2 regions of the Hwanghaeella sp. LZ110 genome follow, and region 1 is predicted to be linked to the other one. Evidence: riboswitches for the same ligand, from Rfam matches in the RefSeq annotation. Region 1 holds a riboswitch; the other holds the start of a gene.
What was found. Region 1 has a riboswitch for cobalamin ahead of ACOSDM_RS10680 (hypothetical protein). Riboswitches for the same ligand answer to the same signal wherever they lie in the genome.
Positions count from the first base shown of each region.

Region 1 (8,123 bases):
GGGTTCTGGCTGCGCTGAAGGCCCGCGCGATTGAGCATAAAAATTCTGTCTGTATCGGTCGTTCACACGGCATTCATGCGGAACCAACCACATTTGGCGTGAAACTGGCCGGCCATTTCGCCGCCTTTCAACGCAGCAAACAGCGTCTGCTGGCCGCGCGCGCGGATATTGCGACCTGTGCAATCTCCGGTGCGATTGGCAGCTTTGCCAATATTGATCCTTCAATTGAGGCCTATGTCGCAGACAAGCTGGGTCTGACACCAGAGCCGATGTCGACACAGGTGATCCCGCGTGACCGTCATGCGGCTTTCTTTGCGACCCTGGCGGTGATTGCCGGGTCGATTGAGAATCTGGCGATTGAAATACGCCATTTGCAGCGCACCGAATTGCGCGAGGCGGAGGAGTTTTTCTCGCCTGGGCAAAAAGGGTCGTCGGCTATGCCCCATAAGCGCAATCCGGTGCTGACGGAAAACATGACGGGCCTGGCGCGTATGGTGCGGGCCTATGCTCTGCCAGCGCTGGAGAATATCGCGCTGTGGCATGAACGGGATATTTCCCATTCTTCAGTGGAGCGCATGATTGGTCCAGACTCGACGGTAACGCTGGATTTTGCCCTTAACCGTTTGGCCGGTGTGGTGGAAAAACTGGTGGTCTATCCTGAAGAAATGATGGCGAATCTGAATCGTCTTGGCGGGTTGCACAATTCCCAGCGCGTCCTGTTGCAACTGACTCAGGCGGGCATGAGCCGTGAAGACGCCTATCGCACAGTACAGCGCAATGCTATGGAAAGCTGGAAAAACGGCACATCATTTCAGGAATTGCTGAAATCTGATAAGGATGTGGCGCAGCATTTGAGTGATGATGCTATCGACGCACTCTTTGACATGGGCTACCACGTTAAGCATGTGGACACGATCCTGGACCGCGTATTTGCACAAGACAGCGCCGGTTAACGCCTGGATGCCCAGTCGTCGCACAGCCCGTGTGTTCTTTGCAGGGCTGTTTGGCCTGGGTGTCTTTCTGTCTGTCGCTGGATCGCATGGTTTTGCGCAATCAACTGGCAATCCAGCCGATGATATCGCCAAGCCCAGCTTCAGCCCCCAACGCGATGCCTATCGCGCCAGCGAGGTTGATCCCGTAACCTTGGCCATTTTGTCGGACGCTCTGTTGCGGCTTCAGTTTCTGGCCGTCGCTGCGCTTGAGTCTGAGGAAGATGTCGGGTTGGCCCAAAGCGGGGTCGTGCGCGCTTATCTGGCCCGGCGGCAAATGGATAAGGCGATAGAGATCGCACAACGCATTGCTGATCCCGTTTGGCGTGCTCGGTCCTTTCTATGGATTTCCGACTATGTTCGAATTGTTCAGAAGGACGCCAGCGAGGCACGCGCGTGGATGGACCGCGCGATTGCAGAGGTGAAAGACCAACCTCCTTCGGACAAGGTCACTGATACATATGGAATAGCCGCCAATCGCCTGGCTCAAATGGGGGCTGCCGAAGCCGCGACGGCGACGGCCAAATTGATTGCGGACCGTCAGGACCGGGTCAGAACATTGCGGGAAATAGCCTCGGTCATTTTGAATTCCAGCGATGATGAAGCAACGAAACAGGCCGTCGCAACCGTTCTGCGCCAGACTTTTGATGAGGCAAGCCTGTTACCCAAATCACAAGACCTGTCGCAAGCATATCTGCTGATGGATATCGGGGCGGCACAGCTTGTGGCGGGGGATACAGCCGGGGCGCAGGTATCCTTCGCGACGGCGCAGCTTGATATCATGAACGGCCCCAGCGATGCCAGGATGCCAGCCCTTATTCAATTGGCTGCCAAAATGGTGGAATCAGGCAATCAGCGTGGCGGCATGATCGTTGTGCGCATGGTTCCAGAAGGGGCCTATCGAGCGGAGGCATTAAGCGCGGTATCTGCGGCTTTGGGGCGGCGTAATATTGATGCGGCAGTCCCTTTATTCAGACTGGCTGAAGAAGAGATTGACCGCATTGAAGATCAATCCGCCCGGTTCCGCGCGATCACATATCTGGTGGCGCGGGAAACAGAGATTGGACGCCTGAAAGATGCCTTCGAAACCGCATTCAAGATCACCGAGGATGTGCCCCGCGCTGAGGCCCTTCTGGGAATGGGGCGCGTTTTGATCGATCAGGGTAAATTGCCCGAAGCTTTGGTGCTGAAAGATTATATTCCCTATATCGGGATGCGGGCCCAGATCATGGCCGCAGTGGCATTGGGGCGGGGGCTGGAGAATGACCCGGAAGGGGCCAGCGCATTATTGGCTGAATCGCTTGATCCGACTGGTTTCCCGACCTTACCTGAATATGTCCCGGATGCCCTGGATGCCGTTCTCAGTGCCCAGATCAAGGTTGGGCTGGAAAGCGCGGATCAGGCGATTTTCAGCCGTGCCCGGGATTTATCAGAGGTCTTGGAGACGGATCTGGCAAAGGTGCGTGCCCTGGTCCAGGTCGCAATCGCAGAAGCAAGACGCGGCCGTATTGAAGACGCCCAGAAAACCATCAGTGCAGCCTATCGCATTGCCTTTGAGAATAAGGGCGATCAGGGGTTCAATTCTGCCCTGCTGGCAATTTCTCTGGCACAATTGGCGGCGGGGGATCTCTTGGGGGCCTATGACACGGCGGCGCGCATCCCGGAACCGCAATCGGGTGTGGTTCTGCCGCGTACACCAGATGGCGGGTTTGACGTCCCTAGGTATCAGGCCTTGATCCGTGTGGCGGCGGCGGCTGGTCGATTGGGTGATCCAAATTTTGGCCAGGAAGTCACGGATAAGATTGGGGTTGATCCAGCCAAAGCGGTGGGCCTTGCCGCTGTTGCGATCGCGATGTCGAATCAATCGGCAGATCTGATTGATGTCATCAATGACATTCGGGATGGGGCGCTGTTATCCCCAAATTACGAGTCTCTGGCGCAGGAACAGCCTGCTGCAGCGGCGCCAACCGGCGCACAGATACCCGAGAGTGCGCCTGCTGTGTCACAGGAGCAACCCATGGAACAGGCGCCGACTTTGGCGCCCCTGCCTGAAGCCGGTAACTAGCCGCTTATTCGAAGTCGCTGAGAGTGAGGCCCAATGCCTCGCAGATAATTTCGCACTGGGCGCGTTCGCTGGGCAGCAGCACGCCGTCGACCTGACCGACCGCCAGCGCCACCTTAACCAATAGTACGGCATCGCCCGCATCGCTGCGGCAGTCGGCGATTGGTTTTAGGGCATCTTCGCGCCCCTGAGCGGGATCAGCCTTGATTGCTTCTATCGTTTCATTGAACAGATCAATCGCTTCGTGCACATCAAAAATGCTCAGTCGGTCAATCGCATCGATAATTTGATCCAGTCGACCCCGTTCAGAAAGGGAGACCTCTCCGTCCGCAATCGCCACCAAGGCACAGGTTGCCATGCACGCTTCCAGGAATGGGCGATGCTTATGGCGTTCATATCGCTCTGCCAATGATTGGCGTAATCCGTCCAGCATTCTACCCCCCTATAATAGGTCCCGATCGCAACGCTAGTTTGACCGCGCTTATACCCCTTGGTCAAGTGACGGTAGCAGGGGGAAGCCTGTCGCTTTTTTTCTAGTCGTTATTTGAATTTCAGGTAATCTGTTTGAACATTGAGCGGTTCCCATTAGGGGATCAAAAGGGAATTCGGTGCGGTGGATGTCTGGATCATGATTGATCTTGATGCTGCCAAAGCCGAAGCTGCCCCCGCAACTGTAAGCGGCGAGCCGATCGCCCATTCATGCCACTGGCAAATTTTTGTCGGGAAGGCAGGGTGGTTCGGCATTGACCCGCAAGCCAGGAGACCTGCCGCTCTTCACATTAAACCCAAACGACCGGGCGGGGTGCCCCGGAGGAGGTTACGATGAGTGGACTGGCATATCCTGATTATGCGGCGTTAGAACATTTCACCTCGACGGTTCAGTCGACAGACTTTCAAAAAATAACAAAGTTAGACCCTCAAAATTGTCTGTCCGGATTGTTTCAATGCGGCACACCCCTTCCGGTTGGGGCGGCAGAAGATGCGGTGCTATCCTGGTTGATTACGCTGCCTGATGCCATGGATCCAGCACGGGCGGCGGCGATTCTTGGACGAATGCCGCTCTTTGCGCAGGCGGATCAGGGGGAAACCGGCCGACTTGCCACGCTATTGCGGGAAATTGCCCAATATCCTGCGGAAAGACTGGCATCCGGTCGACGACGCCGCCCCCGTAACTAAAGGCTATTGACGATCCGGTTCCGGCTGGGTATCCCCTACGCACTCCGTAGGGGAGTAGCCGCCCTTCTTATAGGGGCCTGTGTCAACATACTTGGCAACTGCCATGGCACAGGCGGCCAGTCACGGTTTGGCAAGACCTATGGCGATTCTGATCGGGTTCGGAGGGACCGGCCGTTCGGAGTCGTCATCTTGTCGCCGGTCCCCTTTTGGAGTGTTTCATGCAGCCTTTTATTGCCATTTTTATCACTGTTTTCCTTGCGGAACTGGGAGATAAGACCCAGTTGGCGACGGTTCTGTTCGCCACGGATAAGGCGATGACGCCGATGGGTGTTTTCTGTGCCGCCGCTGCCGCCCTTATCGTTTCGACGGCCCTGGCCGTGTTTCTGGGTACAGTCGCCGAACGCACATTGACCATGATCCCCTTGAAACTGATCGCGGGCTGCGGATTCGTAATCATGGGGCTGTGGAGTATCTATGATCACTTTCAGGGATCCTGGTGATTCCAAATAACCGCGCACCACACTAGGCAGGTTTCCAGGTCAGGCAGGTTTCCAACATGCGTTGCAAATGGGGGCGCACCTTGTTGGCCCTATCGTCCAGGTAGGGCCAGGGCGCGCTTTCCTGCATATAGGTGATCTGGCTCAATTCCAACTGGATTGCATGAACATGATCCCGGGGAATGCCATAATTGCGCGTAATGTATCCGCCCTTGAACCGGCCATTCAGCACGGCAGTGAAACCTGTGGCGGCCTTTGCCTGCGCCAGCACGGCTTGGGCCAGGTCTGGCGCGCAACTTTTGTCCATATTGGTGCCCAGATTAAAATCGGGCAGCTGTCCCTCAAAGAATCGAGGGACGCGCGACGCAATAGAATGCGCGTCCCACAAGACGGCGTGACCATGCTCCTGCTTGATGCGGTCCAGTTCTTTCGCAAGGGCCGTGTGATAGGGCATCCAATACCCATCGATCCGCCCCATGACTTCGGCCATATCAGGATCAATATCATCCTGATAAATCGCATCGCCTGAGAAAGTATCAACCGGAACCAACCCTGTTGTCGCCTTTCCCGGATACAGATTTTCATCATCGGGGGGTCGATTAAGATCAATGACGTACCGCGAATATTCCGCGACAAGCACAGAGGCCCCCATGTCGGCGGCAAAATCATACAGCCGATCCACATGCCAGTCGGTATCTGGCAGCGGCTTGGCCGCATCCGTCAGTCGATTCGAGATATCTTTGGGTACAGCTGTTCCTGAGTGGGGAACACTGACGAGAAGCGGCGCTGTGCCACTGTGAAGGCGATAGCTTGATGACATTTCGGGAGATTACTTGAATTATTCGTTAAATCAATGTCCTAACGTCGTGTTTTTTCGACTCTCAGTAGTATTGTGTTTCGCTGATATCGCACGCGACCCCCAACACCCATGACTGCCGCCCTGGACCCCGGATCGGTGTCCGGGATGACGATGTTGACGCCAAAGACACCCTCACCCTGAGGAGCGTAGCGTCTCGAAGGGGGAGCCCTCTGTAAGCACCGAACTTACAGCCCCTCCTTCGAGACGGCGCTGCCGCGCCTCCTCAGGATGAGAATGAGACGATTGGTGGGATTGTCAGTTCCCTGCTGATATCCAGAGCCACAGGCACCAATCGCGCCAGCCGCCCTGGACCCCGGATCGGTGTCCGGGGTGACGATGTTGACGCCAAAGGCACCCTCACCCAGAGGAGCGTAGCGTCTCGAAGGGGGAGGGTGGTGTTGAAGGTCAGACGTGGAAAGTTATAGGGCACCAGTTCCTCTACGCCCTCTGCGGTTAACCTTTGCCCACTCCTCATACCCGCGGAGGCGGGTGGGGTGCTGTCACCTGATACCGTTTGTGGTGCGTCACAGAACCTTGTTTAGAAAACTGATTGTGCGTTCCCAGCTTACATCGGCTGCATTGCGATTGAACACCTCGCGGGTTTCATTGAAAAATCCATGTTCACCGTCGTATTCGTGAATATCAACCGGGCTTTTCACGCCGGCCATATCCTTGCGCAATTGTTCAACCGCTTGTGGGGTGCACCAATCATCCTTGGTGGCGAAATGGGCCTGGAAAGGCACGGAGATTTTGGCGGGGTCGGCGGCTTCTTTCGGTGGGATGCCATAGAAGCATACACAGGCATCACATTCAGGAACCTTTACGCCCGCGATGATGGTCAGGGCACCGCCCATGCAAAACCCCATAACAGCCGTTTTTGTGCCAGTTTTGGCTTTCAAATACTGAACCGCGCCACGGGTATCCTGTTCGGACGCCCCAACCCAGTCCAGGCCGGTCATCATATGGCTGGCCTCATCCGCATCCTGGGTTACCCGGCCTTCGTACAGGTCGGGGGCCAGGGCGGTATAGCCCGCTGCGGCGAAACGATCTGCGACACCTTTGATTTGGTCGTTCAGGCCCCACCATTCCTGCAGCACGACAACGCTGCCTTTTGGCTCAGTTGCTGTCGCCAGATAGCCTTTGGCTTCCGTCCCGTCCGGACAGGTAAAGCTGATTAAATCACCCATGGTCTTTCTCCCTAATCGCTGTGTTATCTGCACTTATATATAGGGTCATCAGGCTTGTTTTAAATAGGTCAGGGGCAGCGTTGTCGTTGCCTTGATTTCCTCCATTGCAAAGCTTGAGGAGACATCTGACAGATCAATGGCCGAAATCAGGCGCTTGTAAAAGGCGTCATAGGCGGGGATATCCGGCACGACGACTTTCATCAGATAGTCAATGTCACCGCTCATCCGGTGGAACTCAATGACTTCGGGCATGGATTGAACGACTTTAGCAAATTTCGTCAACCAGTCCGCCGCATGGGTTTTGGTGCGGATCGACACGAAGACCGTCGTGCCAACCCCCAGCAGGTCACGGTCCAGCAGCGCGACGCGCTTTCGAATGTATCCCGCTGTTTCCAATTGTCGAACCCGCCGCCAACAGGGAGTCGGGGACAGGCCGACCCTGTCAGCCAGATCTGCGGTAGAAAGCGCAGAATCTTCCTGCAAAGCGGCCAAAATTCGGTGATCGATTGCATCCATGATATACATCCTAGGTGAATTTTTACATTATATATTAAAATAATAGCATAAAATTTAACAGAAAGTCATTTTTAATAGTATATTTAGAAACAAATTCCAGCGATTATCGTAGATACTATTCTGAATAAACAAATCGTTCTGCCAGAACAGGAGATAAAAGATGATCCGCACCGCTTTCACACAGCACCCATCCTCTGTTGGGGAGACATATACAGAGCATATGGGAACCGCGCTCAGTTTTGCGGGCCCTTTGCTGCTGGCAGGTCTTTGCTGCCTGGTGCATGCGGTGTTGCCCTTTGCCTTTGAGAGGACGGGCAGTCGGATCATATCCGGGCTTCATACGCGTATGGTGACGAACCGGGTGAAGGCTCAGAATCGCCAGAATGTTGTGTCTGGCCCGTCAGAACTGATCTGGGAGATCTAATGCATCACGCGCACGCGTGAGCATAGATAAACACAGCATCACGCGCCCGCGTGAGCGTAAAAAAACCAAACTATCACGCGCCCGCGTAAGCGTAAAAAAAACCAAACTATCACGCGCCCGCGGCGCGGTTGTCCAGGATGATTTTGGCCGCGTGACAGTCTTTTGTAATCTGCGCCTTTAAGGCATCCAGGCCGTCGAACTTACGTTCCCCCCGGATGAATTCAATCAGGGCTACCCGCATATGCGTGCCATAAAGATCGCGGTCGAAATCAAACAAGTGCACTTCGAATTTCTCACTCAGGCCATCAACAGTGGGACGCATGCCCAAATTGGCGACACCATCGCACCAGACGGTCTCTCCAACCCGCCCGGTCTCTACCCCGACCCGAACCGCATAGACGCCATAGGCGGGG
Region 1 is NZ_JBLZHT010000004.1:401,653-409,775, reverse strand. Features, by position in the region: gene purB (adenylosuccinate lyase) at 1-953, shown strand, start outside; gene ACOSDM_RS10690 (hypothetical protein) at 904-3,054, shown strand; gene ACOSDM_RS10685 (tellurite resistance TerB family protein) at 3,059-3,484, opposite strand; cobalamin riboswitch at 3,611-3,838, shown strand; gene ACOSDM_RS10680 (hypothetical protein) at 3,874-4,227, shown strand; yybP-ykoY riboswitch at 4,265-4,428, shown strand; gene ACOSDM_RS10675 (TMEM165/GDT1 family protein) at 4,446-4,727, shown strand; gene hutG (N-formylglutamate deformylase) at 4,750-5,544, opposite strand; gene ACOSDM_RS10665 (dienelactone hydrolase family protein) at 6,108-6,770, opposite strand; gene ACOSDM_RS10660 (Lrp/AsnC family transcriptional regulator) at 6,819-7,286, opposite strand; gene ACOSDM_RS10655 (DUF6356 family protein) at 7,447-7,710, shown strand; gene ACOSDM_RS10650 (bifunctional riboflavin kinase/FAD synthetase) at 7,820-8,123, opposite strand, start outside.

Region 2 (8,123 bases), on a different contig from region 1:
CGCAGAGCGGGGATAGGTGGGTTGGCGACTGTCGCCCCAGGCATCCTGGACCGACCCGGAGACATCGACGATGACCGCGCTGCCGCGATGCCGACTTTCCACGATCCCGTTCCGGGTGACTTCGACGGTCAGGGGATGAACATCGCCATGATAGGCATTGCTGTTGGAAATGGTGACATGATCGTGGGGCATGGCGGTCAACCCTGTTGCTGATATGGGGGGAAAACTTGCCTTGCCCCGCAGGTTTGTGCAAGGTCGCGCAATTCCAGAACACCAGTACAGGACAGGCATGCGACGATGGCGCAACAACGGGGATATTTCGGATTGGGTGTAGAAGGCCTGTCCAAGCCAATGAATGCTGGCAGCCTGATGCGGACCGCTCATTCCTTTGGGGCCAGCTTTACCTTTGCGGTTTCGCCCTATGTCGATATGCGGGGCATCCGGCACGCCGATACATCGCGCACCGCCGATCAGGTCCCCTATTACCAATGGGATACGCCCGGCGACATCGTTCTGCCCAAGGGCTGCGCCCTTGTTGGCGTTGAACTGGTGGAACAGTCGATCATGCTGCCCTCTTTCCGACATCCGGAACGGGCGGCCTATGTTCTGGGCCCGGAACGTGGATCGCTGTCGCAGGCGATGATTGACCGGTGTGAATTTGTCGTGCGCATCCCAATCGCCTTTTGCGTGAATGTCGGCATTGCCGGTGCCATTGTTCTGTATGATCGCATGATCAGCCGGGGCCGCTATGCCGAACGCCCGGTAAAGGCCGGGGGACCTGATATGGCATTGCCGCCGCATGTCCATGGGGAACAGGTTTTCCGAACCAAGCGAGCGGCAAAGAAACCCGCTGTTGCAAAGCCCCAATGATACGAATTCCCAGAACTGCCCCAGCCTTGCCTTATTTCCGCCCCGATAGCAGGGCTTTTGTGGCATTCTATGGTATTGAAGGCTACGGTGGTCGGGGCTTCATGCCGGTTCGTTGGGGGAGTATCCCTGTGATTTTGGCTTGGGTGGATTGGTCGTGATGGATGACGGTCAACCCGTTTTGGTGAGGATGTAAAACCAAATGGCGCAGCAAATTGCACTGGTAGATGATGATCGCAATATTTTGACCTCTGTCTCTATTGCCCTGGAAGCGGAAGGTTTTGCCGTCAGCACTTATACCGATGGCGAAACTGCGCTGCGCGGCCTGACAACCCGTCCGGTTGACCTGGCGATTTTGGATATCAAGATGCCCCGTATGGATGGCATGGAATTGCTGGGTAAGCTGCGCCAGACATCGGAAGTGCCGGTGATTTTTCTGACATCCAAGGATGATGAAGTTGACGAATTGATGGGCCTGCGCATGGGCGCGGATGACTATATCAAAAAGCCATTTTCCCAGCGTTTGCTGATTGAGCGTATTCGCGCCCTGCTGCGTCGGGCGGAATTGGAACAGCGCAATGCGGATGGCACACTGACCAAGGGTCAGGGCGCGTTTTCCCGGGGCGATCTGGTGATGGATGGGGACCGTCATCTGTGCACCTGGAAGGGAGAGCCGGTGAAGCTGACCGTGACAGAATTTCTGTTGCTGAAAGCCCTGGCGCATCGTCCCGGCCATGTGAAAAATCGCGATCAGCTGATGGATTCCGCGTATGGCGAAAATATCTATGTCGATGATCGGACCATTGACAGCCACATCAAACGCCTGCGCAAAAAACTGCGCCAGGTGGACGATACATTCGATAATATCGAAACCCTGTATGGGGTTGGCTACCGCTATAAGGATGAGGCCTGATATCAGGCTTTAAAGGGATGGTGGCGCGTTGAAATCTTCACGCACAGATACGGATGCGACGACCCAGTCTTCCTATCGCGGGCAGGGGCAGTCCGATCGCGCGCATAAAGGGGATACATCATCGCCCCCCCGTGCGAAGGCGATGCGCCGCTTGCGTCGCCGCCAGCGGCTGTCCCCCCTGACCCGTAAAATACTGGCCGTCAACTTGCTGGCCCTGATCATTCCGGTATTGGGCATGCTGTATCTGGGCCCCTATCGCGACCGTTTGGTGGAACAGGAACTTTTTGCCCTGAAAGAACAGGGGGAGATTTTCTCCGGCGCTTTAGGGGAAGGTGCCATCGGCCTGTTGGCAAATGGGCAGGAGGTCCTGAATATTGTGCCTGCGCGCGATCTGGTGCGCCGCCTGTCAGAAGCCAGCGATGTCCGTGCCCGCTTCTATCTGGCCGATGGGACGCTGGCAGTGGACAGCCGCCGCCTTGGTGTGACCGGCCAGGATATCATGGTCGAAGAGTTGCAGGATCCAATTGACGATGAACAGACATTGGCCCCGGTGGTCAATCCGATTGTTCGTTGGCTGGATGACTTGGCCCATTGGGTTGACAACCGGGATTACGATACCTATCGGGATCGGCGCGATTCCACGGTCGGTGATTATCCAGAAGCCATCCGGGCCCTGTCTGGCGAGACGGTGGGCTATGTCCGGCAGGACGCCAATCGCGAATTGGTGCTGTCGGTCGCCTTGCCGGTGGCACGCTATGTCCATGTGTTTGGCAGTTTGATGCTGTCGCGGGATGGTGCGCGAATCGATTCTGCCATGCGGGATGTGCGCTTGACGGTGCTGGCGGTTTTTGCCGGGGCGCTGGTCATAACGACATTGCTGTCGCTGTATTTCGCCGGAACCATCGCGCGCCCCCTGCATCGATTGGCAGAGGCTGCAGAAAAGGTCCGTCATTCGGTTGGCCGGGATGCCATGGCGATTCCGGACCTGACCGGACGGCATGATGAAATTGGTGACCTGTCGGGCGTCTTGCGGGAAATGACGGATGCCTTGACCAGCCGCATCACGGCTATTGAACGGTTTGCCGCAGATGTCAGTCATGAAATCAAGAATCCCCTGACCTCGCTGAAAAGTGCAATTGAAACCGTTCAACGGGTACAGAATCCAGACCATCAGCGCGAATTGCTGCGCATTGTGAAGGAGGATGTCGAGCGGCTGGACCGGTTGATCACCGATATTTCAGACTCCTCGCGCCTGGATGCGGAACTGGGCCGTATTCAGACGGAAGAGGTCGATATTTCTGAAATGCTGGACATGCTTGTCAGCGTTCATAGAACCACGCGCGGGGGGGCCCATAGCAGCGACGAGGCGGAGCAGGACCCCGGTATGCAGGCCACAACCGGACCAATCCTGTCCTTCACCCGTCAGAATAATGGCCCATTCATTGTCGCGGGCATGGAAAGTCGATTGGTACAGGTTTTTCAGAACATTATCTCGAATGCGGAAAGCTTCAGCCCGAATGGCGGGACGATCACTCTGTCCGTATTGCGCGATGATCGATGGGTCGTCGCGATGTGTGAGGACGAAGGGCCAGGCCTGCCAGAAGGCAAGCTGGAGGCGATATTCAATCGCTTCTATACAGAACGCCCTGAACATGAAAAATTTGGGGGTCATTCCGGTTTGGGCCTGTCGATCTGTAAGCAGATTGTGGAGGCCCATGGCGGTGCCATTCACGCAGAAAATCGCACGGGTTCTCAGGGTAAACCATCGGGTGCGCGCTTTGTCGTTCGGTTGCCCGCCGCATCGTAACACCCCTTCCTTTAGGATGCGCGACGTTTTGGCGTCTTGAGCGGGACCGGTTGCTTCGTCTAGTGTCCGGCCCTGGATTTTTAGGATGTAACAAAAGCGCAGGATCAATGAATCGCAAAGCTCTCCCCATACTTGGCGTCATGCTGGCGGCCCTGGCCGCGATCGGCCTGGCGGCATTGGTTGCCTGGAATCAATTGGCCGGCACGGGTCATGAACAAGGCGTCAGCCGGTCGGGGGAGGCGCTGGTTGCGCCCGGTATCACTGTTGGGGGCAGCTTTGAACTGACCAATCAGGATGGACAGACCGTCACACAGGACAGTTTTTCTGGGCAGTTCAAGTTGATTTATTTCGGCTATAGCAGTTGCCCGGATGTGTGCCCGACGGAATTGTCCAGTATGGCGGCTGCTCTTGATATCGTTGCAGAAGACACGCCTGATTTGGCGCAACAAGTGACGCCGGTTTTCATCACCATCGACCCGGCACGTGATACGCCGGCGTTGATGAAAGACTATGTAACGGCCTTTCATCCCCGCATGGTCGGCTTGACCGGTTCGGATGCAGCAATTGCCGATATCGCCCGCAAATTTCGCGTTTTCTATTCCAAAGGCACCGAAATTGAGGGTGGGTTCTATTTGATGAACCATTCCGGCTATGTCTATTTCATGGCCCCGGATGGATCTTTCGTCACCATGTTTCACGGCGGCACATCCCCCGAAACAATGGCCGAAGCGATCACCCGTTATGTCTCTGGCGAGACCAGTTAGGGTATTTTACAAAATCCATAGCGCCAAAAAGGATACTGGGTGTCGCGTTCACGCTTGACGATGCTGATGCGTCCGCGATACTGCTTAATGAAATGTGGATCGGTGCTCCTTTAAGGGCCTTAAGGTCTTGGAGCGAAGAGGGAACACAGGAAGGGTCTACCCATCAGGGGACCTGCGCCTGGGCCGCCCCCGCGACCGTGAGCGGTGAGTATTTTTCGATTTGCCACTGGGGCTTCGCGCCTTGGGAAGGCAGAAAGATACGATGATCCGTGAGCCGGGAGACCTGCCGAGTGACCACAGGATCTCAAGAAACCGTCGGGTGTGACGGGGGGAGAAAAAGTATGAAGACGCGTAACACGACGACAACGGCCGATCAGGCCCATCTTGCAAATCGGACACAGACCCTGGCTGCGGCGCTTACGGCCGCTGTATTTGGGTCATTTCTGTTCCTGGCGGTTGGTTTTGCCCATTCCGCAACGGTCCATAATGCGACCCATGATGCCCGGCACGCATTCGCGCTGCCCTGCCATTAATCGCAGTGAAATGATGGGGATTTGGGTCGGGGGCCTTCCCGGCCCGATGGCCTATTGTACTCATTTCATCTCTATTGACCTGTCGTGACGCGACGGCGCGCCGCGCATTTGGGGATATGTCCATGTTCAAAAAGCTTTTCGGGGCGGCCTTTGCCGCCGGTATCGTTGCTGGTCTGTTGATCACCGGCATTCAGGAAGTCACCACAACGCCGCTTATTCTGCATGCGGAAGAATATGAAAATGGCGGGCATGATCATGCTGCCAGCCTTAAGTCGGATTATGTGATTATTCAGACCAAACTGTTTTCAACCCGCCCGTCTGCCGGGTCAGAGACGCTGTTCCTGGCCCACAGCAACAGTGGGACAGAAGGTCATGATCATGAGGACGAGGCATGGGCACCAGAGGATGGCCTGGAACGGACCGTCTTTACATTGGGTGCAAATATTACGATGGGAATCGCCTTTGCCCTGATGCTGACGGCCGCCTTTGCTGTGCATGGCGGGGAAATGTCGGGCCGTCGCGGCGTCCTGTGGGCGATGGGCGGTTTTGCCATGTTCACATTGGGCCCGAATTTGGGATTGCCGCCAGAGGTCCCGGGCAGCATGGCCGCTGAACTGGGGGCCCGCCAGATGTGGTGGCTGGGTTGCGCCGCGGCGACCGGGATCGGACTGTGCCTGATGGTGTTCGGGCGCAAGATTGGTTTTGTTGTGCTGGGCATACTGATCCTGATTGCGCCGCATGTCATTGGTGCGCCGCATCCAGAGGAAATCGGGGGTGGGGTGCCGCCGGAACTGGCAGGTCATTTTGCCGCCGCGTCCATCGTGGTTGCGGCCGTTTTCTGGGCCATGCTGGGCTGGCTCAGCGGCACGTTCTACAAGCGGTTTGAGGCTTAAGGCAAATCCCGAGCAGACGAAAGTCTGCGACGACGCGTTTGCTATAAAAGCAAGAAGCCGGCGCATTTTGTGTGCGCTCATGCGGACGCATGATGCGCTGGCGCAAACCCCGAGCAGACGAAAGTCTGCGACGACGCGTTTGCTATAAAAATAAGAAGCCAGTGCATTTTGTGTGCGCTCATGCGGACGCATGATGCGCTGGCGCAAACCCCGAGCAGACGAAAGTCTGCGACGACGCGTTTGCGTAAAATGATGTCTAAAGCAGGTTCTGTTCAGCGGGGTCTATCTGTTTGTTCAGGCGGTTTTCGCGCCAGGCAATGAAGATCCCGCTGGCAGTGACCATGCCACAGCCGATCCAGGTGGTCAGGGTCGGGAAATCCTGAAAAACGTAATAGCCCACAATGGTGGATGTCACCATTTCCAGATAGGGCATTGGGGCCATCGCGGATGCTTCCAGCCGATCCGCCGCCCAGACGATCAGGCCATGGCCCAGCGTCAGGATCGCCCCCATAATGCCGATCATGCCCCATTGGCGGGGTGTGAAGGGCTGATAGACGGGGATCACCACCACAGACATCACCAGAACGCCGATGAACCCCATCCACATCATTGTGACCATCGGGGGATTCTGCCCAGCGATTTTGCGCGTCACCAGCAGATAACCGGCAAAGCAGGCAGCCGTCGCCAGCGCATACAGGGATCCGGTTTGAAATGAGTCCGCGCCGGGCCGCACGATCAGCAGCATGCCCAGAAAGCCAACCACCACGCCGGACCATCGCCAGATCCCGACACGTTCTTTCAGCACCAGTCCGGACAGGGCGGTGACCAATAGGGGCGCAACAAACAGGGTGGCCGTCATGGTCGGCAGGGGGATGGTCAGCAGCCCGGTGAAGAAGAACATTGTCGCCGTGACCAGCAGCAACGCCCGAATCACCTGACCCCAAAATTGCTTGGGTCGCAGGGCGGCGCGTCCATACAAAATCAGCACCAGCGGTGTCATGATGGCGGCATGGGCGACCCAACGGCCCCATCCGATCTGCAGGGGCGAAAGGCCTTCCGCTCCCATCATTTTACCCAATGCGTCCGCCAGGGGCAGCATCAAGAAGCCCATCCCAGCGATCAAAAACGCTAAGGACAGGCGGGGGCCTGGCACGGTTACCATTATTGTGACCCTAAGTGATGGCGCATTACATGTGGATCGGGCGGTTATCCACGGCCATGGCGGCCTCTTTCACAGCCTCCGAATAGGTTGGATGGGCGTGGCAGGTCCGCGCGATATCTTCTGCTGAGCCACCAAATTCGATGATGGTCACGATCTCGTGGATGATATCGCCGGCACCCGGCCCGATGATATGGGCACCCAGAACCTTATCGGTTTCCGCATCGGCCAGGATTTTAACAAACCCTTCCGTTGCATCATTCGCCTTGCCCCGTGAATTGGCGGAGAAGGGGAATTTCCCGACCTTATAGGCACGCCCTTCTTTTTTCAGGCGTTCCTCGCTGGCCCCGACATCGGCGACTTCCGGCCAGGTATAAATCACGCCTGGAATGGCGTCGTAATTGATATGGGGTTTTTGCCCAACCAGCATTTCCGCCACGACAACGCCTTCATCTTCGGCCTTATGGGCCAGCATCTGGCCGGGGATACAGTCGCCGATTGCATAGATGCCATCGACATTGGTCTTGTAATGCGCATCGACCTGAATGACGCCGCGCTTATCGCGCTCGACCCCCAATTCGTCCAGGCCCAGCCCATCCGTATAGGGCCGGCGACCGATGCACAGCAGAACCTTGTCGCAGGTCATTTTCTCAGCGTCGCCGCCATCGGCGGGTTCCATGGTTAGTTCAACGCCGGATTTCACCTTTTTCGCGCCGGTGACTTTGGTCTTCATCTTAAAATCCAGACCCTGCTTTTTAAGGATGCGCTGGAAGTTTTTCGAGACCTCGCCATCCATGGTTGGTGTGATGCGGTCCAAGAATTCAATTACCGTGACATCTGCCCCCAGGCGCTTCCAGACAGAGCCCAGCTCCAGCCCAATGACACCGCCGCCGATCACGACCAGATGCTTGGGCACTGCCTCAAACTCCAGGGCGCCAGTGGAGGTCACGATGGATTTCTCATCCACCTCAATCCCCGGAAGGGGGGTGGATTCCGACCCGGTGGCGATCAGGATGTTTTTTGTGGAAAGCGTCTTGCCCTTATCGTCGCCTTCGGTGACAGAGACCCTACCCGGCTCGTCGATATGACCGCGCCCCTTGATATAGTCGACCTTGTTTTTCTTGAACAGAAACTCAATGCCCTTGGTCAGGTCGCCCACGATCTTGGATTTGCGCGCCATCATCGCC
Region 2 is NZ_JBLZHT010000002.1:19,381-27,503, reverse strand. Features, by position in the region: gene ACOSDM_RS03765 (asparaginase) at 1-192, opposite strand, end outside; gene ACOSDM_RS03760 (RNA methyltransferase) at 298-870, shown strand; gene ACOSDM_RS03755 (response regulator transcription factor) at 1,070-1,780, shown strand; gene ACOSDM_RS03750 (stimulus-sensing domain-containing protein) at 1,809-3,587, shown strand; gene ACOSDM_RS03745 (SCO family protein) at 3,695-4,351, shown strand; cobalamin riboswitch at 4,435-4,657, shown strand; gene ACOSDM_RS03740 (CbtB domain-containing protein) at 4,693-4,884, shown strand; gene ACOSDM_RS03735 (CbtA family protein) at 5,007-5,777, shown strand; gene ACOSDM_RS03730 (DMT family transporter) at 6,034-6,939, opposite strand; gene lpdA (dihydrolipoyl dehydrogenase) at 6,965-8,123, opposite strand, start outside.
Region 2: linked by a shared signal. The riboswitch ahead of ACOSDM_RS03740 (CbtB domain-containing protein) and the one ahead of ACOSDM_RS10680 (hypothetical protein) in region 1 are both predicted to bind cobalamin.